One region of the Paracoccus methylovorus genome, then DNA from elsewhere that is predicted to be linked to it. Evidence: riboswitches for the same ligand, from Rfam matches in the RefSeq annotation. Region 1 holds a riboswitch; each other region holds the start of a gene.
What was found. A riboswitch is a leader RNA that binds a small molecule or an ion and turns the genes downstream of it on or off. The one in region 1 is predicted to bind thiamine pyrophosphate.

Region 1 (9,652 bases):
TGGGAATTTTCCTGGCGATGGCTGGACGGGAGGGGCTGATGGTAGGTATGAAGCTCGCGGCTGCGGAACAGGCAATCGAGGAACTCCTCGCGGCAGTCCGCCGGTTGTCGGCCGGAGACTATACCGATCCATCGCATGTCGCGACGGACCTTACCGTTCGCAAATGATACCCAGGACCTCGGGATGCTGATGAGGTGGACTTGAGGCGATCCCACACGGATGACAACGCAGTGAGGGCGCTGTGAACGCCCAACTGAAAATGGTCTGAAAGGTAAGCCAGCCAGACGCGTGCGATGCACTTAAAGTGAAACAAAAGGCATTCGGCAAAAAACGTACTGGCCAAAGCTACTGGATTCGTTCAAGATTCTCAGGAGAACAAAGCAAGACTTGGTGAAATTTCATAATGTTGATGTTGATTGCCACTGAAGTCTTCCTCAAGTGGCCACAATTCTTCCTTTGCGGCAGCAAGGCTGACGTAGTTTGGAAGGGTTGCAGTCGGCACCCTGCACTACAGCAATTACCTGAGACAGCAGTCTACTATCCTCCCAGCTTTGATTTTCGAGTCAGCGGCATGGGAAGAAGCAATCAGAGGCTCTCGAATGCGAAAGCAGATCGAGCAGAGTTCATTGCAGCTTCGCAGGATAGGGCTGGTCGCTACGGCAGCAAGCAATCCCTCGAGTCGCCGGACAGTTCGGCCCAAAGCGGACCTTCATCCCGACGCCGAGCGCCGCGTTGCAGCTTCTCCAGACCGGCCATTCGCTGCGGGTGCTCGATTTCTTTAGTGTCTGAGGTCCGCACTGCGGACGAAGCAGACCTTCGGCGAGCCCTTTCTGCCGCGCCGAAGTCGCTCCAGCCATTGTCTCAATCGGCCAGAATGTGCGTGATCAGATCGTAGGTCGCGCGCACCCGGGCCTCATTGGGATAGTTGCGGTTCGCAAGAACCACGACGCCCAGATCCTCAGCAGGCAGCATGACGATGTAACCACCAAAGCCGTTTGTGGCGCCGGTCTTGTTCAGGATGACATCCTCGGGGGCCAGCCCTTTAACTCCAGTCATCTGCTGCGGGTTGAAGATGAAGCCATAGCCGTTCCCTTCGACCAGATGTTCTGCGTCGGCTGGCCAGGGATAAGCCTCCCAGATCATGGCTTGGGTGAACAGCCGGGTTTGGAACTGCCCCTGCTGCGTGCGGGACACTGCCTCGCGGATTTCTGCACTGGCTTCGCCATTCCCAAGCGCGACATCGAGCAGCTTCAGCATGTCGCGCGCTGACGATTTCACACCATAGGCCTCGTCATCAAGCACACCGGCTGTGACGCGGATCGGTGCGTTCGTCTTGCGGTCATAACCGAAGGCATAGTCTCCCGCCGCACTGGCCGGAACATCGATCCATGTGTTGGACAGCCCGAGCGCGGGAAAGATCTCCGTTTGCAGGGCATCAGCATAGCTCATACCCATCGCGTCTGCGGTAATATGCCCCAAGAGGCCAATGCTGATATTGGAGTAGCTGCGCGCGCCCGGCTCCGGTGGTTGCCAGCCCGCGAGCCAGTCGATCAGTTGATCGACATTCTCCACCTCATCCGGCACCTGCACAGGCAATCCGCCGGAATGATGTGTCGCAAGATCCATTAGACGCAGCCCTCCGGCCGAGGTCCCCTTCAGGGTTGGCAGATAGGTCGCGAGCGGGGAATCGAGTGACAGCCTGCCGCGCCCTTCGACGATGGCGGCCAAGGTCACATTGAAGATTTTGCTGATGGAACCGAGTTCGAAAAGGGTGTCGGGCGTTACAGGCCGCTGATCTTCTCTCGATGCCAGCCCGGTCTGATAGAAGCTGTGCTTGCCGTCGCGGGTCACGCCCACGATCAGACCAGGAATATCGTATTCCCTGATCGCGCTTTCAAATGCCGCACTCGCGATGTCTTCGAAGTGCTGCTGACTGTCCTGTGCAAGCGCAGGCGCAGGCGCAGAGAAGGTTGTCGTCAGGAGAACGAGGCAGGTGGGAACATGTTTCATGTCAGCTCCGAAATGATCTGCATCCCGGATATTCAGATCTTTTCGCATAAGGGAGACGACAAAGCATTGGACTGCACATAAGATCAACTCATGCCTGACCGTCCCGACATCCCCTTAAACGCCCTTCGCACCTTTGAGGTCGCCGCCCGTCAGGGCAGCTTTACACGCGCCGCGATAGAGTTGCGCGTGACGCAGGCTGCCGTCAGTCACCAGATCGCGCGGCTGGAAGATACTTTAGGCGCCACGTTGTTTCGCCGCACGCCGAACGGGCTGGTGATGACCGATGCCGGAAAAGAGCTGTTTCCGGTGATGGAGCGCGGTCTGAACGATATTGCCCGCATGCTGGACCGTGTGACGGGCGGGCAACGGGCCGAGGTGCTGAGCCTCGGCGTAGTGACAACTTTTGCGACTGGCTGGCTGATCCCCCGACTCAAAAATTTGCGCCGCGACCATCCTGAAATCACCTTGCGTTTGTCCACCAACAACAACCGTGTCGAGATTGTGCGGGAGGGATTGGATGCCGCGATCCGTTTCGGCTCCGGTCGCTGGCCGGGGCTCGAGGCGCATCACATCCTTGATGCTCCAATGGGGCCGCTCTGCGCCCCGCATCTGGATCTGCGCTCGCCATCAGACCTGCGGCGACACACCCTGCTGCGCAGCTATCGCGCCGATGAGTGGCCGAAGTGGTTTGCAGAAGCTGGCGAGACCTGTCCGCCGCTGACCGGCCCGGTGCTCGACAGTTCGGTGGCAATGGCGGATATCGCGGCCGAAGGTCTGGGCATCGCGCTCTTGCCGCTGCCGATGTTCGAACGCGACCAGGCTGCAGGACGGCTTGTAAGGCCCTTTCCTGCTTCAGTCACGTTGGGCGGCTACTGGCTGACCATCCCCGAGGATCGCCGCATGACCCCCGCGACCGACCTGCTGCTGAGCTGGATACGCGCTCAGGTCGCTTGACCGCAGTGTCAGGGCGAAGTCCAGCGACTGGTCGATGACTGTCCGCTACGGGCTCGATGCGGTCATGCGGCGGTGCGGCAGGCCGTGTGACCATCCTGGCAGAGCGACATGGCACGCCCGGCCCTTAGCTGCCAGACGGCCCCTGTCGGGCGCTGCCTTGCGGCATCCCCAGACCGGACATTCGCGCTCGGTGCAGCGAGATTGACGAATTACAGGCTGCTATTACGGGACAATCCGGACATTCAGCGTTGCGTTACACTGCCCTGATCAATTCGGTCGTGAAGGCTTGCAGTCGCGATGTGGCGCACACAAGGTTAGCCATTGGCAGGCCGGGGCTGCGTCTGCAAGCGCCGCAACCTTTTGGTCGGCCGTTGACATTGATCCGCGCAGCCGGCAATTTCGCGTCTCCACCAGGGGTGTTCCGACAAGGAGCTGAGATACTGCTAGGCCGCGAGGCAGCGCAGGGACCCTATGAACCTGATCCAGTTCACACTGGCGTAGGGACGGTGCGGGTGCTCTGGTGGCCGGCTTCGGTCACGCGTTGGCAGCACTCATTCCCCCTTCCAGTTCGTGCTGGGTCTCCGATGCTTTACAAAGCCAGGAGCCTGACATGACATCCCACCCCACCCTCACCGTTACCACTGGACCGCTGCCCGCTTCGACCAAGGCGTTCAGGCCGGGTGTTCTTTATCCCGACATGCGGGTGCCAATGCGCGAGATCGCATTGCATCCGAGTGCAGCCGAGCCGCCGGTGACCGTCTACGACTGCTCCGGCCCTTACACTGATCCGGGGGCGGAGATTGCCATCGAGCGCGGCTTGTCACGTCTTCGGGAAGGCTGGGTTGCGTCGCGCAGGGATACCGAGGCCTATGAAGGCCGCCCGGTTCAACCTGCGGATAACGGGTTCGTTTCACCAGATGGGCTGACTCCCGTGTTCCCGGCGCCGCATCGACCGATGCGTGCGAAGGAGGGCAAGGCCGTCACACAGATCGCCTACGCCCGGGCGGGTATCGTGACGCCGGAGATGGAGTTTGTCGCGATCCGCGAGAACCTCGGCCGCAAGGCTATCCGAGAGAAGATGGCCCGTGACGGCGAGATGTATGGTGCCTCGGTGCCCGATTACGTGACCCCGGAGTTCGTCCGTGACGAAGTGGCCCGCGGCCGTGCGGTCATTCCTGCCAACATTAACCACTCGGAACTGGAGCCGATGATCATCGGCCGGAACTTTCTCGTAAAGATCAACGCCAACATCGGCAACTCGGCCGTCACCTCCTCGATGGCGGAAGAGGTGGAGAAGATGGTCTGGGCCATCCGCTGGGGGGCCGACACCGTGATGGACCTCTCGACGGGCCGTAACATCCACAATATTCGCGAATGGATCGTCCGCAACGCGCCAGTTCCGATCGGAACCGTGCCGATCTATCAGGCTCTTGAAAAGGTCAGCGGCGTGGTTGAGGACCTGACATGGGAAATCTTTCGCGACACGCTGATCGAGCAGTCCGAGCAAGGAGTGGACTACTTCACCATCCATGCGGGGGTGCTGCTCCGGCACATTCCGCTGACGGTGAACCGCGTGACGGGGATCGTCAGTCGTGGCGGCTCAATCATGGCCAAATGGTGCCTGCACCATCACCGCGAGAGCTTTCTTTACGAGCACTTCGAGGAAATCTGCGAGATTGCGCGGGCGTATGACGTAACGTTCAGCCTCGGGGACGGGCTGCGGCCAGGCTGCATCGCCGATGCCAACGATGCGGCGCAATTCGCGGAGCTGGAGACGCTGGGCGAGTTGACCCAGATCGCCTGGAAGCACGATTGCCAAGTCATGATCGAAGGCCCGGGCCACGTGCCCATGCATAAGATCAAGGAGAACATGGACAAGCAACTGGAGGTGTGCGGCGAAGCGCCTTTCTATACGCTTGGGCCGCTGACAACCGACATCGCGCCGGGTTACGATCACATCACCTCCGGCATTGGGGCCGCTATGATCGGCTGGTTCGGCACCGCGATGCTTTGCTACGTGACCCCAAAGGAACATCTGGGTCTGCCGGACCGTGACGACGTGAAAACCGGGGTCATCACCTACAAAATCGCGGCGCACGCCGCCGACCTTGCCAAAGGGCATCCCGCGGCGAAGATCCGCGACGACGCGTTGTCACGGGCCCGCTTTGAGTTCCGGTGGGAGGACCAGTTCAACCTTTCGCTGGACCCGGATACCGCACGGTCTTTCCATGACCAGACCCTGCCGAAGGAGGCGCACAAAGTCGCGCATTTCTGTTCGATGTGTGGGCCGAAGTTCTGCTCCATGAAGATCAGCCACGACATCCGAGAAGAGGCGCGGGCGCAGGCGGGGATGGTCGAGATGGCGAAACGGTATCGCGACGGAGGCGATCTTTACATTCCCGTGGAAGAGGATGCCGTGGGTTCATAGGCGCGAACGGATTGAGGCGCCGGCTTACAGGGCGGCGCCTTGCCAATGGAGCGCATGTCTCGAACGGTCGAGCTATGCGCTAATACGATTGATTGATAAACGTCAGCTTTGGCTCCCCACGTCGATCAACCGCTCACGGCGACGGCACGGAGGCGCGGCAGGCTCCGACCCGCGTCCTCGGCCCTTTGCGGTCGGTCGGGAGAGCAGCAACGCCGCGGTGCGGCTTTCCCAGACCAGACATTGGTGCAGGTCGCAGCGTGGACCATCGGGCCATGTCCGGTTACCTCGGCACGGAGCATCAAGGTCATGCCAGCTGCGAATATCACATGCGACCGCATGCTGCGATCGTTAGATTAAAGACCTGAAACCACCGCTTGTCTGGAGCAACTGCCGAATGTTCTCGCTTGCCGCGTCCAGACTACGACCGCCCGTAGCGACACCGGCGTGAAGGCCACCACGGCAATCGACAGCTTAACCCCGACGCGTAGATCGTGATCGCCCACAGGCGCCTGATTCTATCCCCGTTGACCATGTCTCACGGTCCCTCGCAGATAGGAGCGCGGACTGTCGGGACTTGTCCGACCTCGACCGTGAACGCCCGGAAGCCGAGTTCGTCGATCAACAGGATGCGATAGGTGGGGTTGCCGTCGGTCCACCAAGGGTCTGGCAGGGTGAGGTCGGTGATGAAGCGATGCGTGCAGGACTGGCCGGAACTGTAGGGGATTCCCTCGGGGCTGGTGCCCGACAGGGGCATGTGGATATGGCCGAAGACGATGTGGCGCACCCCAGCCGAATGGGCGACAAGGCGCGCCAGAAGGGCGCCGTCGTCATGCAGGCTGATGTCGCGGAAATGGCGGATGCCGTCCGCGACGGGGGGATGGTGGACGAAGACCGTCACGGGCGCCGGACCCGCTTCGGCCAGCGCCGCGTCCAGCCAGGCAAGGCGATCGGCGCCGTAGATGCCGCCGATCACCCCGGCCTCGTGCGTGTCCAGGAACAGGAGCCGGCCGGAATCGGTATCAAGGACGGACTGGATGTAACCGTTCGCGTCGCGCGGGTGATCGGGGAAGGCGGCGACGAATTCGGGGCGGCGGTCGTGATTGCCCAGCAGAAGCCGCACCGGAAAGGGCGCAGGCGCAAGGATCTCGCGCAGAAGCGCATAGGCTTCGGCATCGCCGTGATTGCAGAGATCTCCGGTGATCACCAGAAGGTCCGCGTCGGCGTGCCGCCCCAGGATGTCGGCCATCGCCGCGCGCAGCCGCGCCTCGGGATCGACGCCATTGGCGGGGATGCCCGGCGGCATCAGATGCGTGTCAGTCAGCTGGATGATCTTCATGGTGGTCCCTGCGAAAGAAAAGATGCGGGGCAGCGCGCCCCGCATCCGTGACGGCGCGAACGCGCCTTACTGCATCAGCGCATTCGTCTGCTCGACCATCTGGGCCAGCCCGTCCTCGGGCGAGACCTCGCCGCGCATGACGGTGCCGATGATGTCTCGCTGCGTGCGCCAGACGCGGACCGAGTCGCCGCCCGGATAGCCAGCCCAGGGCAGCGAGCGGTCGGCCTGGCGCGCGGCTGTCGCGACATTCGGATGCTCGGCGTAATAGGGCGCGAGGTAATCCTCGCCCGTGGCGCGTTTGTTGGTGGGCAGATAGCCGGTGATGCGCACGATGATGTCCTGCGCCTCGGGGCCGGTCACCCATTTGATGTAGTCCCACGCCGCCTGCTGCTTGGCCTCGTCCTGCGTCAGCATCACGGCCGAGTTGCCGCCGGTCGGCACGCCGCCGTTTTCGGGATCGTCCAGCGGGAAGGTGGTCGTGATCAGCTCGAAGCGGTCGCCGACCAGACCCTCGATGGTCTGGACATGGGCGGGGGTCGAGAACAGGAAGCCCGTCATGCCGGCGCCGAACTGCTGGCGGGCCTGATCCCAGTCAAAGGTCGGCGCGCCGGCCTCGGCCGCCATCTGGCGGATCATCGTCAGCCCGTTCAGGCCGATCTCGTTGTCAAAGGCGACCTGATTCGTCTCGGTGTCGATCAGCTTGCCGCCCTGCTGGTAGACCATCGCCTGCCACAGCCAGTCATCGGGCCAGCCCGCAATGTCATAGGACATGCCGGCGACGCGGGGATCGGCCTCGTGGATGGTCTTGGCCAACTCGATCAGCTCGGGGAAGGTGGTCGGCATGTTTTCGGGATCGCCGCCCGCGGCGCGCACCAGATCGGCGTTCACATACATGATGGGCGAAGAGGCGTTGACCGGCAGCCCGTATTGCTTGCCGTCCACCACGCCAAGCGCCAGCATACTGGGTGCGAAGTTCTCGTCGAGGAAGGTCTGCCCGCCCTCGGCCTCGATGAAGGGGGCCAGATCGACGATCTGATCGCGCGGGGCCAGCGCCTCGACCAGCTCCGCCGTCAGGTTGTAACCCGAGAAGTAGACATCCGGCAGGTTGCCGGTCACGGCCGAGCGCAGGATCTGCTGCTGGCCCTCGTTATAGCCGACGGCGGGGGCCAGGAAGTTGATGGTCACGTCAGGGTTGTTTTCCATGAACGCATCGGCCAGCGGCTGGTGGAAGCGCGTGAAGCCGGGCAGGTTGTAAAGCACGTCCAGCGTGACCTGCTGGGCCTGGGCGAGGCTTGGCAGCGCCAGCGCGCAGACGGCGGCGCCCAGGGTGAAACGGCGGGATAAAGTCATCTTTGCTCTCCGGGTCGGGGGCCCTATTTGACCCCGGTCATGGTGATGCCCGCGATGAAGCTGCGCCTAGCCAGCAGGAAGCAGACGATCATCGGGGCGGTGATCATGGCCGCGCCCGCCATCAAGGCGCCGTAATTCGCGCCGGATTCGACATCCGAGAAGAACAGCATTCCCAGGGGCGGCGGGGCGATCGCCATGTCCGAGACGACGATCAGCGGCCAGTAGAGGTCGTTCCAATGCGCCACGACCGAGAAGACCGAGAAGGCCGCCAACGAGGGCAGCGAGCCACGCAGCACAAGGCACCAGCAGATCTCCATCTCGGAAAAGCCGTCCATGCGGGCAGCCTCGATGATCTCGTCGGGGTAGGAACGGAACGATTGGCGGAACAGGAAGATCGCAAAGACCGACAGGAAGAACGGCATCATCTGCGCGAAGTAGGTGTTCAGAAGATTGGTGCGGGCGAGGCCGACGAACAGTGGCAGCGCTAGGGCCTGCATCGGGATGCACAGCGCGCCGATGACCAGCGCCATCAGAAGACGCCGGCCAGGAAAGCGCAGCTTGGCCAGGGCATAGGCAGCCGGCACCGCCGTCAGGACCTGCACGATCAAAATGCCACCGCAGACGATCAAGCCATTCAGCATGAACCGCGCCATTGGCACCGTGCTGGCGGCCTGACTGTAGTTCTGCACTGCGCTGAACTCGCGCGGGATTGGCCAGAGAGAGACATCAAAGATTTCGGCCGGCGCGCGGATCGAAGTCAGGATCATCCAGTAGAAGGGCAGCAGCATCAGCGCCGCGCCAAGTCCCAAGACCAGGTGGGGAAAAAACCGCCGCATCAGTAATGCACCTTCCGGTCCATGCGCATGGTCTGGCCGATCGACAGGACCAGCACGATTGCCAGAAAGATCAGCGTCAGCGCGGCAGCGTAGCCCGTGTTCGAATACTCAAACCCCTCAAGATAAAGCGCATAGAGCAGCGTTTCAGACCCCGAGCGGCCCTTGGTCAACACGGCCACGGTCTCGAAAACTTTGAAGGCCGAGATCGATGTTGTGACGATCACGAACATCGTCGTCGGGCCCAGCATCGGCCAGGTGACTGTCAGAAATCGGTCGATGGGGCTGCGGGCCCCGTCCATGCGCGCAGCGTCGATCAGGTCGTTCGGGATAGCGGTCAGCCCCGCGAGGAACAGCACCATGTTGAAGCCAAGCACTTGCCAGATGCCGATCAGCGCCAGCGTCGGGATCAGCAGCGCCGGATTGCCGAGGAAAGACACCGGATCGAAACCCGCCCAGGTGATCGCCGCGTTGACGGGCCCCAGGGTCGGGTGCAGCAGGAACTGCCAGACCGTGGCCATCGCGACCAGCGTCGCGGTGACGGGCAGGAAATATGCCGTCTCCCACAGCGCGCGGGACCGCCGGCGCCCATGCACCAGCAGCGCGATGCCCAAGGCGAGGAAGACTCCGGCGGGGATCACCAAGACGGCATAAAGGGCGGTGTTCGCCAGCGCGCGGGTAAACACCGGGTCCTGAAAGGCGGCCCGGAAATTACCGAGACCCACGAACCGCCACTCCAGT
Region 2 (9,652 bases), 200 kb from region 1:
CGCGGAACAGGCCCGCATCTCGTCCAGATCGCCGGCTTTGACGATGGCCAGCGCCCATGCGCGGGAAAAATTCTGCAAAAACAGATAGTCCTGCACCAGATATGTCAGGAAGCAGGACTGCGGCAGGGTTCCGTCACGCAGCCCTTCGACAAAGGGGTGGCGGGTATAGGCGTCCCAATCCGGTTGCGCCGCCGCCCGCCAGGCCGCGAAGGCGTCCCCGTAGCCTGTCATTGCTCTGCCCCCACATCCAGCGCCAGATCCGAGACGGGCAGCACGCTGTCCACCAGACCGGCGTCGTGCAGGAAGCTTTCGAACCGGGCGTAGCGGCCCTGATCCAGCGCGGCGGGGCTTTGCGAGAAGCGGGGCAGCGTGTCCTGCCATGCCTGCGCGTTCAGTTCATCGCGCAAATCCGGGGCGGTGGCCGAGAACAGTTCCCAGCTTTCGTCGGGGTGGTTGACCATGTATTGCGCGCCACGTTCGACCGCATGCAACATGCGACGGGTGCGGTCGGGGTCCATCTTGGCGGGATTGGCGACGAAGATCAGTTCGTCATAGGTCGGAACGCCCTGTTCCTCGACAAAGAAGCAACGACCTTCGGCGCCTTCCAGCCGCATCTGGGTCAGTTCGAAGTTGCGGTAGGCGCCGATGGTGGCATCGACCTGCCCGGCGATCAGGGCGGGCGAAAGCGACCAGTTCACGTTCACCATCTCGACATCCTGCATGGTCAGGCCGGCCGTCTTGAGGATCTGGCCCACCAGCGCCTCTTCCACACCTGAGACGGAGTAGCCGATTTTCCTGCCCTTGAGGTCTGCGATTTCCTGCACTGGGCCGTCGGCCTTGACCATCAGGCAATTCAGGGGTGTCGCGATCAGCGTGCCGACACGTTTCAGCGGCAGCCCCTCGTGCACTTGCAGATGCAACTGCGGTTGGTAGCTGATGGCGTAATCGGCCTTGCCGGCGGCGACCAGTTTTGGCGGGTCCGCGGGGTCTGCGGGGGCGACGATCTCGACCTGCAGCCCTTCATCGGCGAAGAAGCCTTTTTCCTGGGCGACGATGATCGGGGCATGGTCGGGGTTCACGAACCAGTCGAGGATCAGCGTGACCTTGTCCTGGGCCGGATCCTGGGCCAGCGCGGGCAGGGCCAGGGTGGCGAAGGCGGCGGCGAGGGCGAAATGTTTCATTGGTCGTCGTCTCCAAGGGCAAGAAGGGTGATCTCGCCGTTCCAGCGGCGGGACAGGGCGTCGGCGGCGCGCCATGAGCGCAGGCCGGAACGGCAGGCCAGCACCACGCGCTGGCCGGTTTTGGGCAGGGGGCCGGTCGGGCCGTAACCGGGGATGCGCAACGCGTCGGGGGTGGCTTTGCGCGGTGCCTCGTTCTGAGGGCGCAGGTCGATGACGAGGTCGGAGTCGCGAATCTCTTCGCGGGCGACAAAGCGCGGACCCGGCGCTTCGGGCGCGGTATCAAAGCGGAATTGAGTGAAGCGGCCGTTGTCGAAGCGGATGAATTCACCCAAGGGCGAGGGGGTCAGTCCCAGCAGCAGCCGCAACGCCATCTGCGCCTGAATGCAGCCGAGCATCCCGACCACCGGGCCCAGCACGCCCGCGGTGGCGCAGGTCTGGCCGCTGTCGGGCGGGTCTGGGAACAGTGCGCGCAGGCTGGGCGCGCCGCCGCAAAAGCCGCCAACATAGCCCGCAAGACCCAGCGCCGAGGCCGAGATCAGCGGTTTTCCCGCCGCAAGGCACGCATCCGACAGCGTATAGCTGGCGGCGTAGCTGTCGGCGCAATCCAGCACCAGATCCGCCGCCGCCGCCAGATCGGCTGCGTTCAGCGGTGTCAGCTGGTCGACCAGCACGTTGATTTCGACCGAAGGGTTCAGCCGTGTCACGGCCTGCGCCGCGGCGCGGACCTTGGGCAGTCCGATGTCCTTCATGCGATAAAGCGGCTGGCGGTGCAGGTTGGTTTCCTCGACCGTGTCGGCATCGATCAGGGTAATGTGCCCGATGCCCGCGCCGGCCAGATATTGCAGCACCGGCACGCCCAGCCCGCCTGCGCCGACAACCAGCACTTGTGCGGCCGCGATGCGTTCCTGTCCGGCAGCGCCGACCTCGGGCAGGACCATCTGGCGGGCATAGCGGTTCATGCCGTCACCCGCAGCCATTCGTGCAGGCGACCTTCGGGGTCGGGGTTCAGCGTGATATCGGTCACGGCCGAGGCGGTATCGGCACCGGCCGCGAACGCCTCGAGCGCGCGTTCCGGGGTCACGCCGCCGATGGCGATCAGCGGTGTCGCGCCCACCAGCCGGCGCCATTCCCGCACCCGGTCCAGCCCCTGCTGTTCCCATTTCATCTTTTTCAGGATCGTCGGCCAGACCGGCCCCAGCGCGACGTAATCGGGGCCGAGCGCCAGCGCGCGGTCAAGTTCGGCATGGTCGTGGGTCGAGATACCCAGCCGCAGCCCGGCCTTGCGGATTGCGGGGATGTCGGCTTCGTCCAGATCCTCTTGTCCCAGATGGACGAAATCGCAGCCAAGGTCGATGGCGGCGCGCCAGTGGTCGTTGACGACCAGTGTGGCGCCATGTTCGCGGCAAAGTTCCTGGCACAGGGCCAATTCGCCCAAAAGCAGGGGGGGCGGCAGGTCCTTGATGCGGATCTGCACCAGTTTCACGCCCAAGGGCAGGGCGCGGCGCAGCCAGTCGCTGCTGTCGAAGATCGGATAAAACCGGGGCAGTTTCATGTCAGCCTCCTCAATCCAGAACCGCCATGCCGAACAGCGGGGTCGATGGTGCGGCCATGTCGCGGGCTTCGATCGGATTGGCGTCATGGGCAAGCTTGCCCGCCGTGATCGCCAGCGCCATCGCGCGCGCCATGGTGACCGGATCGCCGGCCTTGGCGACGGCGGTGTTCAAAAGCACCGCGTCGTAGCCTAGTTCCATCGCCTGCGCCGCATGGCTGGGCAATCCGATGCCGGCATCCACGACCAACGGCACCTTGGGAAAATGCGCCCGCAGGCTGCGCAGGCCATAGGGATTGTTCAGCCCCCGGCCCGAGCCGATGGGCGCGCCCCATGGCATCAGCACCTGACAGCCGGCGTCCAGCAGCCGGCCGCAGACGGACAGATCCTCGGTGCAATAGGGAAAGACCTGAAAGCCGTCGTCGGACAGGATCCGGGCGGCCTCGACCAGCGCGATCACGTCGGGGCAAAGCGTGTCGTCGTCGCGGATGACCTCCAGCTTGATCCACGGCGTCCCGAACAGTTCGCGCGCCATCTGTGCGGTCGTTACCGCCTCGCGCACAGAATGGCAGCCGGCGGTGTTGGGCAGGACGGGCAGACCCAGTTCCTTGATAAGGCGGTGGAAATCCTGTCCGGCCCCGCCCTCGCGCCGCAGGCTGACGGTGGCGATGCCTGCGCATGATGCGCGGAATGCCTCGGCCATGATGGCGGGCGAGGGGTATTGCGCCGTGCCCAGCATCAGCGGGCTTTCGATATGGGTTCCGTAAAAGACCGGCATTTCAGCCCCCTTGCATGGGCGCCACGACTTCCAGCGTGTCGCCATCGGTCAGCGTGGTATTTGCGCGGCTGCCGGCGGGCAGAAAGGCGCCGTTCAGCGCGGTCGCCACCTTGGCCGCGCCCAGTCCGATTTCGTTCAGCGTGTCCTGCACGGTCGGGCCGGTCAGGTCGCGCAGCTCTCCGTTAAGGGTGATCTTCATCCATGAACTCCGGTTTCCGGCCATCAAGAAGGTATTCGGCGGCCATGCGGGCCACGGCGGGGGCCAGAAGATAGCCGTGGCGGTAAAGGCCGTTTGCGTAAAGCGTGCCGCCACGCCGGCGCAGGCGCGGCAGGTTGTCGGGAAAGGCGGGGCGCGCATCCGAGCCGAGTTCCAGGATCTCGGCCTCGGCGAAACCCGGATGCAGGGCATAGGCCGCGCTCAGCATTTCCACCGCCGAGCGGGCGGTAACGCGATATTTGCCGCCCGTTTCCAGCATGGTGGCGCCGATCATATAAACCCCCTCGCCGCGCGGCACGATGTAAAGCGGGATGCGCGGATGCAGCAGGCGAACGGTGCGGGTCAGTTGAACCTCGGGGCAGCGGATAACCAGCATCTCGCCACGCACACCCCGCAGGTCGGTCAGTTCATCGCGGGCGGCAAAGCCGCGCGCATCGACGACAAGGCCGGTGGGCGTGCCCTCGGTCTCGATGCGGATACCGCTTTGGTCCAGCCGGTCGCGCAGGGCCAGCAACGCGGCGCGCGGGTTCACATGCGCCTCGGTGGCGAAATGCAGCCCACGGGTAAAGCGGCCGGCCAGTTCTGGCTCCAGCGCGGCGATCTGGTCGTTGTCCACTGCCTGATGCGCCTGTGTCAGCCGGGCAAAGCGGTCAAGCTCGGCCCTGTCGCGCGAGGGGGCCAGCACCAGCGTGCCGCGGCGGATGACCTCGGCGCCATGCGCCTCCCACCAGTCGGCGGCGTCAAGGCCAAGGCGCAGGACCACCGGTTCGGCGCTTTCGGCCTCGCAATAGGGGGCGAGCATGCCGCCGGCGCGCCAACTGCATGCCTGCGATCCGGGCTTGCCTGCGGGGTCGATGATGCGTGGATCAATGCCGCGTGCAGCCAGTTCGGTGGCGATGCAAAGCCCCATCACCCCGGCGCCCAAAATGGTGATCCGACTCATGCCTGCCTCCAGAATGCGTGGAAATGATGCACCGGCCCATGGCCCAGCCCCACGGCCAGTTCGTCGGCAGTGGAGATGGCCTTTTGCAGCCAGCCATGGGCGCGGGTCACGGCTTGCGTCACCGTCATGCCCTGAGCCAGCCCCGCCGCGATGGCCGAGGACAGCGAGCATCCCGTGCCATGGGTGTTGCGGGTCTGCTGGCGCGGCGCGGTCAGGGTCAGCGGCTCGGGACCGACCAGCAGGTCGGTGCAGATGTCGCTGTCGGCGTGACCGCCCTTCATCAGCACATGGGCGGCACCCAGCGCACTTAGCGCCTGACCCTGTTCGCGCATGTCCTGAAGCGTCGCGGCAGATGTGCGGTCCAGCAGGCGCGCGGCCTCGGGCAGGTTCGGTGTCAGCACCGTCGCCAGCGGCAGCAGTTGTTCGCGCAGGGCCGCCACGGCTTCGTCGGGCAGCAGCGCGTCGCCCGACTTCGCCACCATCACCGGGTCCAGCACCACGGGGATGGGGTTATCCGCCAGAAATGCCGCCAGCCGGTCTGCGACGATGGCGATCACATCTGCGCCGCCGACCATGCCGATCTTGACCGCGCGCACGTCAAGGTCGCCAAAGACCGCGTCGATCTGTGCCGCGACCATGGCCGGGGATACGCCTTCGACGGCCGCGACCGTGCGGGTGTTCTGCGCGGTGATCGCCGTGATGACCGAGGCGCCATAAACACCCAACGCCGAAAAGCTTTTCAGATCGGCCTGGATTCCGGCGCCGCCGCCGCTGTCCGAGCCGGCAATGGTCAATGCGATGGGATGGGGCTGCAATCCCGACATGGCCCGCCTTTCGTTTCAGCCGGGCATACGGACGCGAGGGGGACGGGTGGCGGCAAAAGGATCGCGAGCCGCTTCACTCTACCCTTCCCTACGCCGGTATGACCCGGATCAGGTTCGATGGGTCGGTGCCTGGCACCTCTCAGCCCCGTACGGGGCTCCCCAAGTGTATGAGTCTTGCGCGCCACACTAGGCCCCGTGGGTCCGCATTGCAAGGGCACAGGGCGGCGTGCGGTTTTTGGCTTTACAGCGCGGCCCATTCCTGCCGATCTGGGCTGGACGAAAGTGGAAGGGTGCGATGAAAAACGTGATCTTCGACCTTGGCGGCGTGCTGATCGACTGGGACCCGGCGTTGGCTTTTGCGGATGTGTTCACCGGCCGGGCCGAAGCCGAGGCATGGATGGCCCGGATCGATTTTCCCGGCTGGAACCGAATGCAGGATGGCGGCCGCAGCTTTGCCCAAGGGCTTGCCGACGCCCGCGCCTCCCATGGCGACGAGGCGCGGCATCTGTCCGGCTATCTGGCGGCTTTTCCCGTTACCATTGAAAAGCCGGTTCCCGGCACCTGGCAGATCGCCGAGGCGCTTGTGGCGCGCAATGTGCCGCTTTACGGGCTGACCAACTGGGCGGCGGAGACATGGTCCTATGCGCTGGACCTGCACCCGCGGCTGGGCACGCTTTTCACCGATATCCTCGTTTCTGGGAGGGTAGGGCTGCTGAAGCCCGAGCCGGCGATCTATCGACTGCTGATGGATCGCAACCGGCTGGTCGCCGAGGAATGTATCTTTATCGATGACAGCGCCGCCAATGTCGAAGGTGCTCGCGCGCTGGGGATGGAGGCGATCCACTTTACCGGCGCCGAGGCGCTGGGCGATGAACTGGCGAGGCGAGGGGTGTTTTGAAAGAGGTGCCGAGGTGTCGAGCCCGCCACCAGCCGCGCGTGCGGTTACCGGCGCTCTGACGGTTTTGGCGGGCTGGCGATGTTCGAGCGTGGGTTTCCGGCTGCGCGGCACAACGAAGGAGAATGACGATGAAGTTTTCCGACATGGCCGAAAGGCAAATTCTGAAGGCACAGGCCGAGGGGCAATTCGACAATCTCAAGGGAGCGGGAAAACCTCTGGACAGGGGCGGTGACGGAAGCGCGGATGCCATCGGCTTTCGCATCATGGCCGAGGCGGGGGCGTTGCCGCGTGAAATCGAATTGCGCAAAGCTGTCGAAGAGCAGACCCGCATTCTGCATGCCGCACCCGACGAGGAAGCACGTAAGCAGGTGATGAAGAAACTTGCCGACCTTCAGTTGCGGCTCGACATTGAGCAAGAGGCGCGTCGGCGTTTCTATGGCAGCTAGGGGTTCAAACCCATTTCCCCTGACTTTCGGCTATTTGTCCGACCTATCCCACCAGTTTTGCCGCGTGGCGCAAGGCCAGCAGATAGCCGTGGATGCCAAAACCGGCGATCACGCCCTCGGCCCGCAGGCTGACATAGGAATGGTGGCGAAAGCTTTCGCGCTTGTGGACGTTCGAGATATGCACCTCGATCACCGGGCCGTCGAAGGTGTTCAGAGCGTCAAGGATTGCCACCGAGGTATGGGTAAACGCAGCCGGGTTGATGACGATGGCCTGTGCCTTCAGCCGCGCCTCGTGGATCAGGTCGATGATCGCGCCTTCGTGGTTCGACTGGAAAAAGGCGACATCCAGACCCAGTTCCCGCCCCATCGCCTTGCAGTCGCGTTCGATGTCGGCCAGCGTGGTGCTGCCATAGATTTCGGGCTGGCGTTGGCCCAGCAGGTTCAGGTTCGGGCCGTTCAGGACATAGACGGTGGGCATGGCAATCTCCGCGAGGGTTAGGGCAATCTAGCCCAGTTCCGCCAGAAAGATATAGCCCGCGCCATAGATCGTCTTGATAAGGCGCGGGTTCTTTGGGTCCTCGCCCAGCTTGGTGCGCAGGCGCGAGATACGCACATCCATTGCCCGGTCAAAGCTTTCGCCCGCCGTTCCGCCCAGCGTCTCTAGCATCTGCGCGCGGGAAATCAGCCGTCGCGGATTGTCCAGAAACAGCCGCAGCACCTCGGCCTCGGCATGGCTGATCGGGGTTTCAGTGCCCTCGGGAGAGGTCAGGGTGTAACGGTCGAAATCTGCCGCCCAGCCGGCAAAGCGGATCTGCTGGCGGCCGGGGCCGCCGTCGCGCTGCGGTTTGCGTAAGCGGGCGCGGATACGGGCCACGACCTCGGCCGGCTCGAAGGGCTTGATGATGTAATCGTCGGCGCCAAGCTCCAGCCCCGTCACCCGGTCCTGCACCTGCGCCCGGCCCGAGATGATGATGATCGCCGCGCCGGATTCGCTGGCCAGCCTGTGCACCAGCGCCAGACCGTCACGGTCGGGCAGGCCAAGGTCGATCAGGCAGGCATCGGGCTGGATGCGGCGCAGCGCGGCCTCGAATTCCGTTGCCCGGGCAAAGCTGACGGTGCGAAAGCCCGCCTCCTCCAGCGCCGAGGACAGCAGGCGGCGGATTTCGGGTTCATCGTCGAGGATGGCGATCAAAGGGGCTTCATTCATCGGTTTCTGCCATGGTCACCGCCAGTTCGGTATCGCCAAAGGGCTTGGTCAGGACGCGACAGTCAAGCCCCGACCTGCGCGGATCACCTAACGGAAGTGCGGTCATTAGCATCGCCGGCAGGCCGCAATCCAGCAGATCGACGCCGGAACCGTCGCCCAGCTGCAGGTCGGACAGGATCATGGTCAGGCCCGGCAGGTCGGTCATGCCGCGCGCCTCGGTCAGCGATCCGGCCTCGATCACCGAATGGCCCTGCGTGGTCAGCATCTCGCGGATATGGGTGCGGATGGCGTCGTCGTCCTCGACCAGCAGCACCAGATGCGGGCGCGCGGCGCGCAACGGCAGGCGGATGGTGATCCGCGCCCCGCCGCTCGCGACATTGACGATTCGCAATGTCCCGCCCGACAGCTTGATCTGGTCATAGGCCATCGACAGGCCCAGCCCGGTGCCCCGGCTGCCTTTCGTGGTGAAAAAGGGTTCGGTCGCGCGGGCCAGCGCCTCGTCCGAAAAACCGGGCCCGGTATCGGTGACCGAGATTTCCAGCCAACGCCCGGCGGCGCGGATATCGACGTTGATGCGCCCCTGACCGCGCATGGCGTCGCGGGCGTTCAGGATCAGGTTGAGCAAGGCGTCCTGCAATGCGCCGGGGTCGAGCATCACCCGTGGGGGCAAATCGCCGATATGGGTGTCCAGCACGACGCCGGTGCCAAGCGTCGGCCGGGTCATCGCGGCCAGATCGTCCAGCATGGCGCGCGGCTCGACCGGCTGCGGCTGGTGTTCGCGTTTTCCGGTCAGCGCCGAGATCCCCTCCAGCAGCCGGACCCCGCGCCGGGCGGCGGCCAACGTGGCCTGCACGTCCTCGGCCTGTTCCGGGGGCAGGCCGACGCGGGCAAGCCGGCCCTGCAGGCCCAGAATGATGGTCAGGAGATTGCCGAAATCATGTGCCAGCCCCGAGGTCATCTGTGCCGCCACCGCGCGCTTGGCGGCATGGGTCAGGGCCTCGCGCGCCTGCACCTCGGCTGTCACGTCGGTGGACAGGATATAGACGCCGCGTCCGTTCTGGTCCGGGGTCAGTGCGATGCGGATGCGCCGGCCCGAGGGAGGGTGCGTGATCTCGAACACCTGCGGTTGGCCGGCCATGGCGCGGTCCATATGTGGCCTGATGCGGGCGAATGTCTCGGTTCCCAGCACCGTTTCGCATTCGCGCCCGATGATCGACGGGTTCGAGCCGGGAAAGACCATCGAAATCTGGTTGTTCGAAAAAGTATAGCGATGGTCGCGGTCCATATGCGCGATATGGGCCGGGACCATGGCGGTGACATGGCGGGTGCGTGCCTCGGATTCGGTCAGGACGCGCTTGGCCTCTTCCAGCGCGGCATTGGTCGCGGCCAGTGCGCGGTTGGCGGCCGACAGTCGCTCGGCATGTTCCAGCACCAGTTCGGACAGCTCTTCCGAGCGGGCGCGCAGCAGTGCCTCTTGCCGCTTGATATGGGTGATGTCGGTATAGACTGCGATCCAGCCGCCCTGCGACAGCGGCGCCCCCTCGACCGAGATCCAGCGGCCGTCGGCGCGCTTACGCTCCATGTAATGCGGCTGGAAGGTGCGCGCCTG
Region 3 (9,652 bases), on a different replicon from region 1:
GAGATCCGCCGCGTCATGGGGGTGATGAACGGCACCTGCAACTATATCCTGACGCGCATGGAAAGCGCCGGCCTGCCCTATGAGACGGTATTCGAAGAGGCCCGCCAACTGGGCTATCTGGAGGCCGATCCGACGCTGGACGTGGGCGGCATCGACGCCAGCCATAAGCTGGCGATCCTGTCGGCCATCGCCTTCGGCACGAAGCCCAGCTTCGATGCGGTCGAGATCGAGGGGATCGAGCGGGTCAGCATCGACGACATCCGCCGTGCCGCCGACATGGGCTATCGCATCAAGCTGCTGGGTGTGGCGCAAATGACCGGACGCGGGCTGGAACAGCGCATGTCGCCCTGTCTGGTGCCTGCCGACAGCCCGTTGGGCCAATTGCAGGGCGGGACGAACATGGTGGTGATCGAAGGCGACTCGGTCGGCCAGATCGTGTTGCGTGGCCCGGGCGCCGGTGAAGGCCCCACCGCCAGCGCCGTCATGTCCGACATCGTCGAGATCGCCCGCGGCGTGCGCATGCCCAGCTTTGGCCAGCCGGCCGGGGATCTGGCGATGCCGCAACCGGCCAGGACGGCGGTGCCGGCGGCCTATTACATCCGCCTGCAACTGACCGACAAGCCCGGGGCCTTGGCAAAGGTCGCAACCGTGCTGGGCGATTCCGGTATCTCGATCGACCGCATGCGCCAGTACGGACACTCGCGCAGCGAGGGGGTGGCGCCAGTGCTGATCGTCACCCACAAGACCACCCCGGATGCCATCGATCATGCCATCGCCGCCCTGCCCCGCACCGGCGTCATCGCCGGCGAGCCGGTCGAGTTGCGCATCGAAGAAGTCTAGGCGGCTGGGTCTACAGCATCGTTGCAATTCGTTGAATCGCAGAAATGCTGTGGTCGTTGTATTTACGCATTTCCCGGCGCTTTACCGGCATCTACTTTGCTGGAAATGCCTTAGGCGGGGCTTATGTGGCGCAGCCCATGCGTCACATCCGCCCGGACGGCAAGCCGCAATCCCGGCTCATCCCCCGCCCGTAGCGAGGCGAGGATCATCCGGTGATGCCGGGGGGGCTCGTTACGCTTCATGCGCCCGTAGAGTGCCCGCATGGTGGGGCCAAGCTGCAACCAGACCGTCTCGACGATAGCCAGCATCGCCGGGGCCTGCGCGCGCAGGTAAAGTAGGCGGTGAAACTCCAGATTGGTGCGGATATAGCCGATGGCGTCGTGCCCCTCGGCCGCCTCTCCGATTGCGGCGTTGATGATGGCCATGCGCTCGATGAGGGCCTGATGGGCGCGCGGCAGGGCTCGGGCCGCTAGTTCCGGCTCGATCAGCCCGCGCAGGGCGGCAAGTTCCTCGATCCGCTCGACCGACAGTTCCGGCGTGCTGATCCGTCCCGAGGACGACAGCGACAGCGCACCCTCCGCCACCAGCCGGCGCACCGCCTCGCGCGCGGGGGTCATCGAGACACGATGCTCGGCCGCAATGCCCCGCAACGTCAGGGGCAGGCCCGGCGGGAGTTCGCCCAGCATGATCCGCTGGCGCAAATTGCGGTAAAGCCGTTCATGGGCCGAAGTTTCGGAGGTGCGCGAAAGTGTCATGCCCCCTCTGTGATCACAAAATTGGACGCCGTCAAGCCGTCCCGATGCCGCAGCATTACGGCCTGAAACGCCAGGCCAGCAATTCATGCCCATGCAGGCGCAGCCATTCGCGACGGGCCGCATAATCGGGCATCAATTGCCCGGTCGCGGCCCAGAAGTCCGGCGAATGATCCATGTGCTGCAGATGCGCCACCTCATGCGCGGCGACATAGTCCAGCACCTCGGGCGGCGCCATGGCCAGCCGCCATGAAAACATCAACCGCCCGTCATGGGTGCAACTGCCCCAGCGCGAGCGGGTGTCGCGCAGCGCCAGCGCACGAAAGCCACGCCCCAGCGCCGCAGCATAACGGTCGCAGGCCTGCATCAGCCGCGCCTGCGCCAGATGTTTCAGCCAAACCTCGACCAGCAGGCCCGTGGGGCGGCCCTGGGGCACCAGCAACCGCTCATCTGTCAGCTCCACCCGCCGCCCGTCATGGGGCTCAATGCGCCGCCTGCGCCCCTCTACAGGCAGCAAGGCGCCGTGCTCGACCAGAGACAGCGGTGGCATGCCCGCCCGGGTGTTGCGCAGCCACTCGGCCCGCGACTCGGCAAAGGCGCGGCCATCGGACAGGCTGGTGCGGCTTGGCAGGGTCAACACCACCTCGCCCCCGGCACGCGACACGCGCAGGGTCATGCGCCGCGCCCGGGCCGAGCGTCGCAGCGTCACGGGGATGTCGCCTCCAACCAATATCCTGTCCATATCTTTCCGCATCTTGCGAAGTGCCGACTTTCTGCCCATGTTTCCCCCGCTCCGCTACCGGGCCGCAAGGGGGAAAAGGCTTTGACAGCCTGCCCCGGCTGTGGCAGGGGACAGCGGATTTAGCTGAACGCGGCAGAAAGAGAACACCATGCCCAAAGAGGAATGGGGCACCAAACGCCTTTGCCCCCATTGCGCGACGCGCTTTTACGATTTGACGAATGATCCGATGACCTGCCCGGCCTGTGGCGCGGAATTCACGGTGGAAAGCCTGACCAACGGCCGCTCGCGCTCGCTGATCTCGGAAAAAGCCGCCGCCCGCCAGAACGAACAGACCAATCTGGTCGATGAGGAAGATCTGGACGATGACGCCGATACCGGCGATCTGGACGACGATCTGCTGGACGACGACGATGACGATGGCGACATGTCGCTGGACGACATCGCCGACGTGCCGGGCAATGACGACGAATAAGCCTTCGTCCTGAACAACTTTACGAGGCCCCGGAACGCAACATGCGACCGGGGCCTTTTTATGGTGGCTCCCCCAAAGCTTCCTTATAGAATTGTTCTAGAAATCTACGTTAAGTATCATGAATTTCGTTGAAAAATTCCAATTCAAGCTTAACGGCCCGATGGAAGAATTCGCGGGCCTGATCGGCAGCCTGCGGCCCCACCCGGTTAAATTCATTCCGCAGGAAGGCGACAAAATCGCAGAAAAATGGATTGTCGTGCAGGGTGATCCATTCGGCATGGACAAAATTTTCCGGTAGCGGCCGGGGTGCCTGCATTGCCCAATCGAGGTATAGCCCCTCAGCCACGTTCAGCACCGCCAGCACGGCAGGATAGGCGCGCGTCGCCGCCGCTTCACGCATGAGCGCCTGAAAGCCGCTGGTCGGCGCGCTGTCGGGAACAGCGGCACGATCAGCCTCGCTGACGCCAAGCGCGGCGAAAGCGCGCAGAAAATAGTCGTTCTCGTCACCCGAGACCATGCCGGCGAAGCGCCCGAAACGCAGCCGCGATTCGAAACGGTCGGTCGAGGCGATGGCCCCACCCAGCAGGGTCAGGAAAGCATCCAGAAAACGATGATCCTGCACCAGATAGCGCGCCATCGCGGCATCCGCGATGCTTCCGGCGCAAAGTTCGCGCACAAAGCGATGCCCGGTGGCGTCGGCCCAATCCGCAGCGCATTCCCGGCGCAGGCATTCAAAGAAAGTTTCTGTCATCGGCCCCTCATGGCTTGAGCAAGACCGTCGTTCCAAGGCGGTCTCACAGTGAGACCGGCAAAAGGCAGGTGCATCATTCCCATTCCTCCGCCGGCATGATCCGGTTCAGGTTCAAAGGGTCACCGCGCCGCGTGCCGCCAGCAGTTTCTCAGCCCATTGCCCGGGCTCCCCTTGGTGGCGCCAGATTAGCGGGGGCGGCAGGATCTGTCACGCGCCACGGGACCGGGAAAACAGCCATTCGCACCGCAGGCGCCCACCCACAAAATCGTGAGCCGCGAATGCGTGGCCATTCCGGCGGGACGCGGCATTCCGGGTTGCAGACGGGGGCCAGATGTTATCTCGTTGCGGCAGGGTGGGCTTACCTGCCCGCAGTCAGGATCGGGACCATGACGACAGGCGAAATGCCGAAACCTACGACAGCAACGGAACCTAACGATCCCGCCGCCGCGCCGCACCCGAAACAGATCGGGCTGCGCCTGCACCGGCCGCCCCTGTTGACCAATATCTCGGCTGCACGCTGGTTGCTTTTGGCCATCGTCGCGGCCTCGATCTATTTCTTCCACGGCTTTCTGGTGCCGGTGCTTGCGGCCATGGTGATCGCGCTGGCCAGTTGGCCGTTGCGCAACCGCGCGGCCTATCAGTTGAACCTGGGCCGCACCGGGGCGGCAACGGCGCTGGTGCTGGTGCTGGTATGCTTTCTGCTGATCCCCATCGCCATGGCGCTGATCTATGCCTTTCGCGAACTGCGGGACTGGATCAACTGGGCCATTCTGGTCAACAGCTCGGGCGCGTCCGCACCGGAGTGGATGATCAACCTCCCGCAAATCGGCGACTGGCTGAACGAGAACTGGCAGATCTATATCGGTCGCCCCGGCGGCATCAGCGAGATCGTGCAACTGGTCAGCGGCTCGAATATCGGCGCGATCTATCGCGGCGCGGTAACAGCCGGGACGCTGGCCTTCCACCTTGCGCTGACGCTGCTGTTCATGCTGATCACGCTGTTCGTGCTTTATCGCGACGGCGACAAGTTCGTGGCGCAGATCGACCAGGTCGGCCGCCGCATCCTGCCCGACCGATGGAGCCGGCTGTCCCGCGTCGTGCCCGCCACCATCAGTTCGACCGTGACCGGCATGACGCTGATCGCCATTGGCGAGGGGGTGGTTCTGGGCGTCGCCTATTGGCTGGCCGGCGTGCCCTCGCCGGTCACCTTCGGCGTCATCACCGGCTTCATGGCACTGATCCCGGGCGGTGCGCCGCTGTCCTTTACACTGGTGTCGATCTATCTGGTGGCCAGCGGCTCGCCTGTCGCGGGGACGGCGCTATTCATCTGGGGCACCTGCGAACTGTTCGTCGTGGACAAGACCATCCGCCCGGTTCTGGTCGGCGGTCCGGTCAAGCTGCCGTTCCTGCCGACTTTTTTCGGGCTGATCGGAGGGGTCAAGACCATGGGCATCGTTGGCCTGTTCGTCGGCCCGGTGTTGATGGCGCTGCTGGTTTCCATCTGGCGCGAATGGCAACGCGAGATCGCAGAAGAGGGGCAACACCCCCCGGCCAGCAAGCTTATCGGACTGGAGGAGTAAGCCGGACCCAACAGATGAAAAAGGCGGGACGCGATTGCGCCCCGCCTTTTCTTTTTTGCACGTCCGGGTACCCCGATCAGTCAGCCGGAACCGCAGCCGGAGGGACCACCGGTTCTTCCTGCGGCGGGCTGGCCAAGGCTTCCGGCAAGGGCGTCAGCGTCACCCCGGCACTTGAGCCAAGCGGCTCGCCTTCGCGGTTGGTCGCCGTCGGCGCCGGCGTCTCACCGGGCTGCAGCGCGCCCTCGGTCCGGGCCTCTTCTTCGGCCTCAGGGTCCTCGGGGATTGCCGCAGCCGGGGCCGGCACGGGCACCGGGTTGGCGCGATCCGCACCATCATTGCGCAGATAGTCGAAGAACTGCCCCTTCGGCTGGATGACCAACGCACTGTTTTCGCCCTTCAGCGACCGCTCGTAAGAAGTCATCGAGCGGGTGAAGGCAAAGAACTCGGGGTCACGGCTGAACGCGGCGGCGTAGATGGCGTTGCGGCGTGCATCGGCTTCACCGCGAACCACCTCGGCCCGCTTGCGCGCCTCTGACGTCAACTCGACCACGGTCCGGTCGGCGGCGGCACGAACACGCTGGGCGGCTTCGCCACCACGCGCGATCTCGTCCGCGGCCTCACGCTCGCGCTCGGCCCGCATCCTCGCATAGGTCGCGGTCAGGTTCTGCTCGGGCAGGTCGGTCCGGGTGAGGCGGACGTCGATAACGCGAACGCCCAGGTCCTTGGCATCGCCCCGTGCCAGATCGCGGATCTGGTTCATCAACGGCGTCCGGTCGTCCGACAGGACCGTGGTAGAAGGCACCGAGCCCAGGACCTGACGGATCGCATTGGTCACGATCGGCTCCAACCGGCGCTGCGCGAATTCGATACCGCCCGAGCCAACGGCGCGGCGGAACTGCACGACATCGGTGATCTGCCAGCGCGCGAACGCATCGACCACCAGACGACGGTCATCCAGCGGCGTGACCTCCATCGGCGAGGTGGGCAGCCCCAGAATACGCGCGTCATATGTAACCACATTGTCCAGGAAGGGCACCTTGATGCCCAGTCCCGGCTCTTCGCGCACCTCGACCACCTCGCCAAAGCGCAGGACAAGGGCCTTTTCGCGCACATCGACGATATAGAGAGAGGCAATGACCAAAAGGGCGACCACGACCAGGAAAGGCAGCGCCAAAAGCGAGATTGCACGGTTCATCACTGGTTCCCTTCGCTGGTATTGGAGTTGCCGGTGCCCAGAAGCCCGCTGCGCAACTGATCCAGCGGCAGATAAGGCACCACGCCCTGACCGCCCTCGTCACTGTCCAGAATGACCTTGTTGGCTCCGCCCAGAACTTTTTCCATCGTCTCCAGATACATCCGGTGACGTGTCACCTCGGGCGCCTTGACATATTCGTCATAGACCGAGTTGAAGCGCGCGGCCTCACCCTCGGCGGTGTTCACGGCTTCGGCGCGATAGCCTTCGGCGCGTTCGATCACCGCGGCCGCCTCACCCCGGGCGTTGGCCAGCACGCGGTTGGCATAGGCGTCGGCCTCTTTTTCCAGCCGGTCGCGTTCCTGCTGGGCCGCCTGCACCTCGCGGAAGCTGTCGATCACTTCGCGCGGGGGATCGGCGCGGTCAAGGTTGACCCGCAGGACGTTGATCCCCGCTTCATAGGCGTTCAGCGTGTTCTGCACCGCCAGCTTCAGATCCTCGGCGATGGCGCCCCGGTCACGGTTCAGGATCGGCGCAAGCTCGGAACGGGCCACGATGTCGCGCATCGCCGATTCCGAAACCGCACGGATCGTGTCGTCGGGATCAGCCAGGTTGAACAGGAATTTCTCGGGGTCCGAGATATTCCACACCACCTGATAGGCCATGTCTACGATGTTCTGGTCGCGGGTCAGCATCAATCCCGAATCCATCGGTCCGGCACGGCCGGTGCCGATTTCGGTGGTACGCTCGCCCGAAACCTGCACGACTTCGGCGGTAACGACAGGCCACGGTGCAAAGTTCAGGCCCGGCTCGCCCGTGCCTACCGGCTTGCCGAACAGCAATTCAACGGCGCGTTCTTCGGGTTTGACGGTATAGAACGAGGTAAAGGCCCAGACTGCCACCGCAGCCAGCGCCACCAGCCCCCAGGTGCCGCGGCCCATCGAGAACTGCGGACCCTGCGGTCCGCGCGGACCATTGCCGCGATTGCCGCCGCCCGGTCCCTTGCCGCCCATCAGCACGCGCAGACGATCCTGTCCCTTGCGCACCAGTTCCTCGATCTCGGGGATCTGGTCACCGCGGCGCGGACCCTGCGGCCGATCGTCCTCGTCCCCCCCGGGGCTGCCCCAAGGAGGCTGACCACCCCCCTGCGGCGGCTGCTTGCCGCCTTTGCCATCGTCTCCGCCGCCGCCCCAAGGGCCTTGTCCTGCCATACCTCTCGTGCCTCGCTTGATGTCTGTCTGGTTGAAACTGGTGTCTTCGGCCGGAAAATCAAGCCGATGCGACGGGTTTGTCAACTTTTGCCGCACCCACCCGGCGGGTGGGCTTGCGCATGGTCACAAGCTCTTCGGCCAGGGTCGGATGCACGGCGATGGCCGCGTCGAAATCGGCTTTGGTCGCGCCCATGCCCATGGGGATTGCGACCATCTGGATCATCTCGCCCGCCTCGGGTCCAAAGATGTGGCAGCCCAGCACCTTATCGGTTTCCGCGTCCACGATCAGCTTCATCGCCGCCCGCGCGTCCGAACCGGCAAACAACGAGCGCATGGGACGGAAACTGGCGACATAGATGTCGGCAGGACCGCAGGCTTCGGCCTCTTCCTCGGTCAGGCCGATGGTCGCCAGCTCATGCGGGCGGGTATAGACGGCGCTGGCCACAAGGCCGTGATCGACCTTGCGAGGCTTGGCGCCGAACACCGTGTCGGCAAAACTGTGTCCCTCGCGGATCGCGACCGGGGTCAGGTTCACACGGTCGGTCACATCGCCCACCGCAAAGATCGAGGGCACCGAGCTTTGCGACCAATCGTCCACCACGATCTCGCCCTTGCGGCCCAGCTTGACGCCTGCGTCCTCAAGTCCCAGCCCCTTGGTGTAGGGCGCGCGACCGGTGGCGAACATCACCGCATCGAACAGCTCGCTGCTGCCATCCTCGAAGCTGACGCGGATATCCGCGCCCTCGCGCTCCAGCCGCGCCGGGTTGGTGCCAAGCCGCACGTCGATGCCGATGGTGCGCAACTGCTCGGTAGTGTGGCGGCGCATCTCGCCGTCAAAGCCGCGCAGGACTGCGTCGCCGCGATAGGCCAGCACCGTGTCGCTGCCCAGCCCCTGCAGGATGGTAGCGAATTCGCAGGCGATGAAGCCGCCGCCCACCACCAGAACCCGGCTGGGCAATTTCTCGAGCGTGAACAGATCGTCCGAGATCAGCCCCAGTTCCTTGCCGGGAATGTCAGGCCGCTGCGGCCGGCCACCGACGGCGATCAGGATATGCTTGGCGCTGAGCCGCTGGCCGTCCGCCAGTTCGACCGTATGCGCATCGTGCAGCCGGGCGCGCTGCATGTGAACATCGACCCCGGCGTTTGCCAGCCCCGAACCATAGGCCCCCTCAAGCCGGTCCAGTTCGCGCGAAAGCTTGTCGTGGAACACCTGCCAGTCGAAACGCCCCTCGCCGGCGCCCTGCCAGCCATAGCCGCGCGATTCTGCGGCGGCCGCACCGGCCTGCGAGGCAAAGATCATCAGCTTCTTGGGCACGCAGCCGCGGATGACGCAGGTGCCGCCCATGCGGCTTTCCTCGGCCAGCCCGACGCGAGCGCCGTAGTCGCCGGCCGCGATCCGCGCCGCGCGCACCCCGCCCGAACCGCCGCCGATGACGAAAAGGTCGTAATCGAATTTCATGCCATGTCCTCGCGCCGCAGTTCCACCACCGAACCGTCCGGGCAGCCGATGATCGCCAGTTGGCAGATATTCAGGAACAGCCCGTGTTCAACCACCCCGGCAATGGAGGACAGTTCGACCGCCAGCGCCTCGGCATCTGGGATAGCCTCCAGCGCAAGATCCAGCACCAGATTGCCTTCGTCGGTGCAAAGCGGGCTCTCGTCGCGCTTGCGCAACAAAATCGGGCGCTGGGTCAGGTCCAGCCGGTCCAGCGCGCGCTGGATCAGCTTGCGCGTGGCTTGCCAGCCAAAGGGAATCACCTCGACCGGCAGATGGAACTGGCCCAGACGATTCACGACCTTGCCCTGATCGGCGATGACCACCATGCGGTCCGAGGCGGTGGCCACAATCTTTTCGCGCAGATGCGCGGCGCCGCCGCCCTTGATCAGGTTCAGGTCCGGGTCCACCTCATCCGCGCCGTCGATGGTCAGGTCCAGCCAGCCGATATCGTCCAGTTCCTCGACCCTCAACCCAAGCGAGGCCGCAAGCCCGGCCGTCGCCTTCGATGTCGCGGCGCAGCGCAGGTCAAAGCCCTCTTCCTGCACGCGCTGCGCAAGGCGGCGCACGAAAACCGCTGCGGTCGAGCCGGTCCCCAGCCCCAGCCGCATCCCCGG

Region 2: another riboswitch for thiamine pyrophosphate. It lies ahead of thiD (bifunctional hydroxymethylpyrimidine kinase/phosphomethylpyrimidine kinase); the one in region 1 lies ahead of thiC (phosphomethylpyrimidine synthase ThiC).
Region 3: another riboswitch for thiamine pyrophosphate. It lies ahead of JWJ88_RS16820 (TenA family protein); the one in region 1 lies ahead of thiC (phosphomethylpyrimidine synthase ThiC).

The regions. Positions count from the first base shown of each region.
Region 1 covers NZ_CP070368.1:1,905,186-1,914,837, reverse strand. The annotation lists gene JWJ88_RS09540 (hypothetical protein) at 1-167, shown strand, start outside; gene ampC (class C beta-lactamase) at 862-2,010, opposite strand; gene JWJ88_RS09530 (LysR family transcriptional regulator) at 2,101-2,964, shown strand; TPP riboswitch at 3,367-3,486, shown strand; gene thiC (phosphomethylpyrimidine synthase ThiC) at 3,575-5,392, shown strand; gene JWJ88_RS09520 (phosphodiesterase) at 5,928-6,728, opposite strand; gene JWJ88_RS09515 (ABC transporter substrate-binding protein) at 6,795-8,078, opposite strand; gene JWJ88_RS09510 (carbohydrate ABC transporter permease) at 8,102-8,914, opposite strand; gene JWJ88_RS09505 (carbohydrate ABC transporter permease) at 8,914-9,652, opposite strand, start outside.
Region 2 covers NZ_CP070368.1:2,109,856-2,119,507, reverse strand. The annotation lists gene tenA (thiaminase II) at 1-231, opposite strand, end outside; gene JWJ88_RS10660 (ABC transporter substrate-binding protein) at 228-1,181, opposite strand; gene JWJ88_RS10655 (HesA/MoeB/ThiF family protein) at 1,178-2,140, opposite strand; gene JWJ88_RS10650 (thiamine phosphate synthase) at 2,137-2,733, opposite strand; gene JWJ88_RS10645 (thiazole synthase) at 2,744-3,508, opposite strand; gene thiS (sulfur carrier protein ThiS) at 3,510-3,707, opposite strand; gene JWJ88_RS10635 (FAD-dependent oxidoreductase) at 3,691-4,668, opposite strand; gene thiD (bifunctional hydroxymethylpyrimidine kinase/phosphomethylpyrimidine kinase) at 4,665-5,492, opposite strand; TPP riboswitch at 5,561-5,664, opposite strand; gene JWJ88_RS10625 (HAD family hydrolase) at 5,788-6,390, shown strand; gene JWJ88_RS10620 (DnaJ family domain-containing protein) at 6,519-6,836, shown strand; gene aroQ (type II 3-dehydroquinate dehydratase) at 6,880-7,314, opposite strand; gene JWJ88_RS10610 (response regulator transcription factor) at 7,342-8,043, opposite strand; gene JWJ88_RS10605 (PAS-domain containing protein) at 8,036-9,652, opposite strand, start outside.
Region 3 covers NZ_CP070371.1:737,788-747,439, reverse strand. The annotation lists gene JWJ88_RS16840 (homoserine dehydrogenase) at 1-840, shown strand, start outside; gene JWJ88_RS16835 (GntR family transcriptional regulator) at 951-1,595, opposite strand; gene JWJ88_RS16830 (M48 family metallopeptidase) at 1,651-2,334, opposite strand; gene JWJ88_RS16825 (TIGR02300 family protein) at 2,483-2,806, shown strand; gene JWJ88_RS16820 (TenA family protein) at 2,916-3,557, opposite strand; TPP riboswitch at 3,623-3,739, opposite strand; gene JWJ88_RS16815 (AI-2E family transporter) at 3,944-5,137, shown strand; gene hflC (protease modulator HflC) at 5,214-6,332, opposite strand; gene hflK (FtsH protease activity modulator HflK) at 6,332-7,540, opposite strand; gene gorA (glutathione-disulfide reductase) at 7,599-8,999, opposite strand; gene rpiA (ribose-5-phosphate isomerase RpiA) at 8,996-9,652, opposite strand, start outside.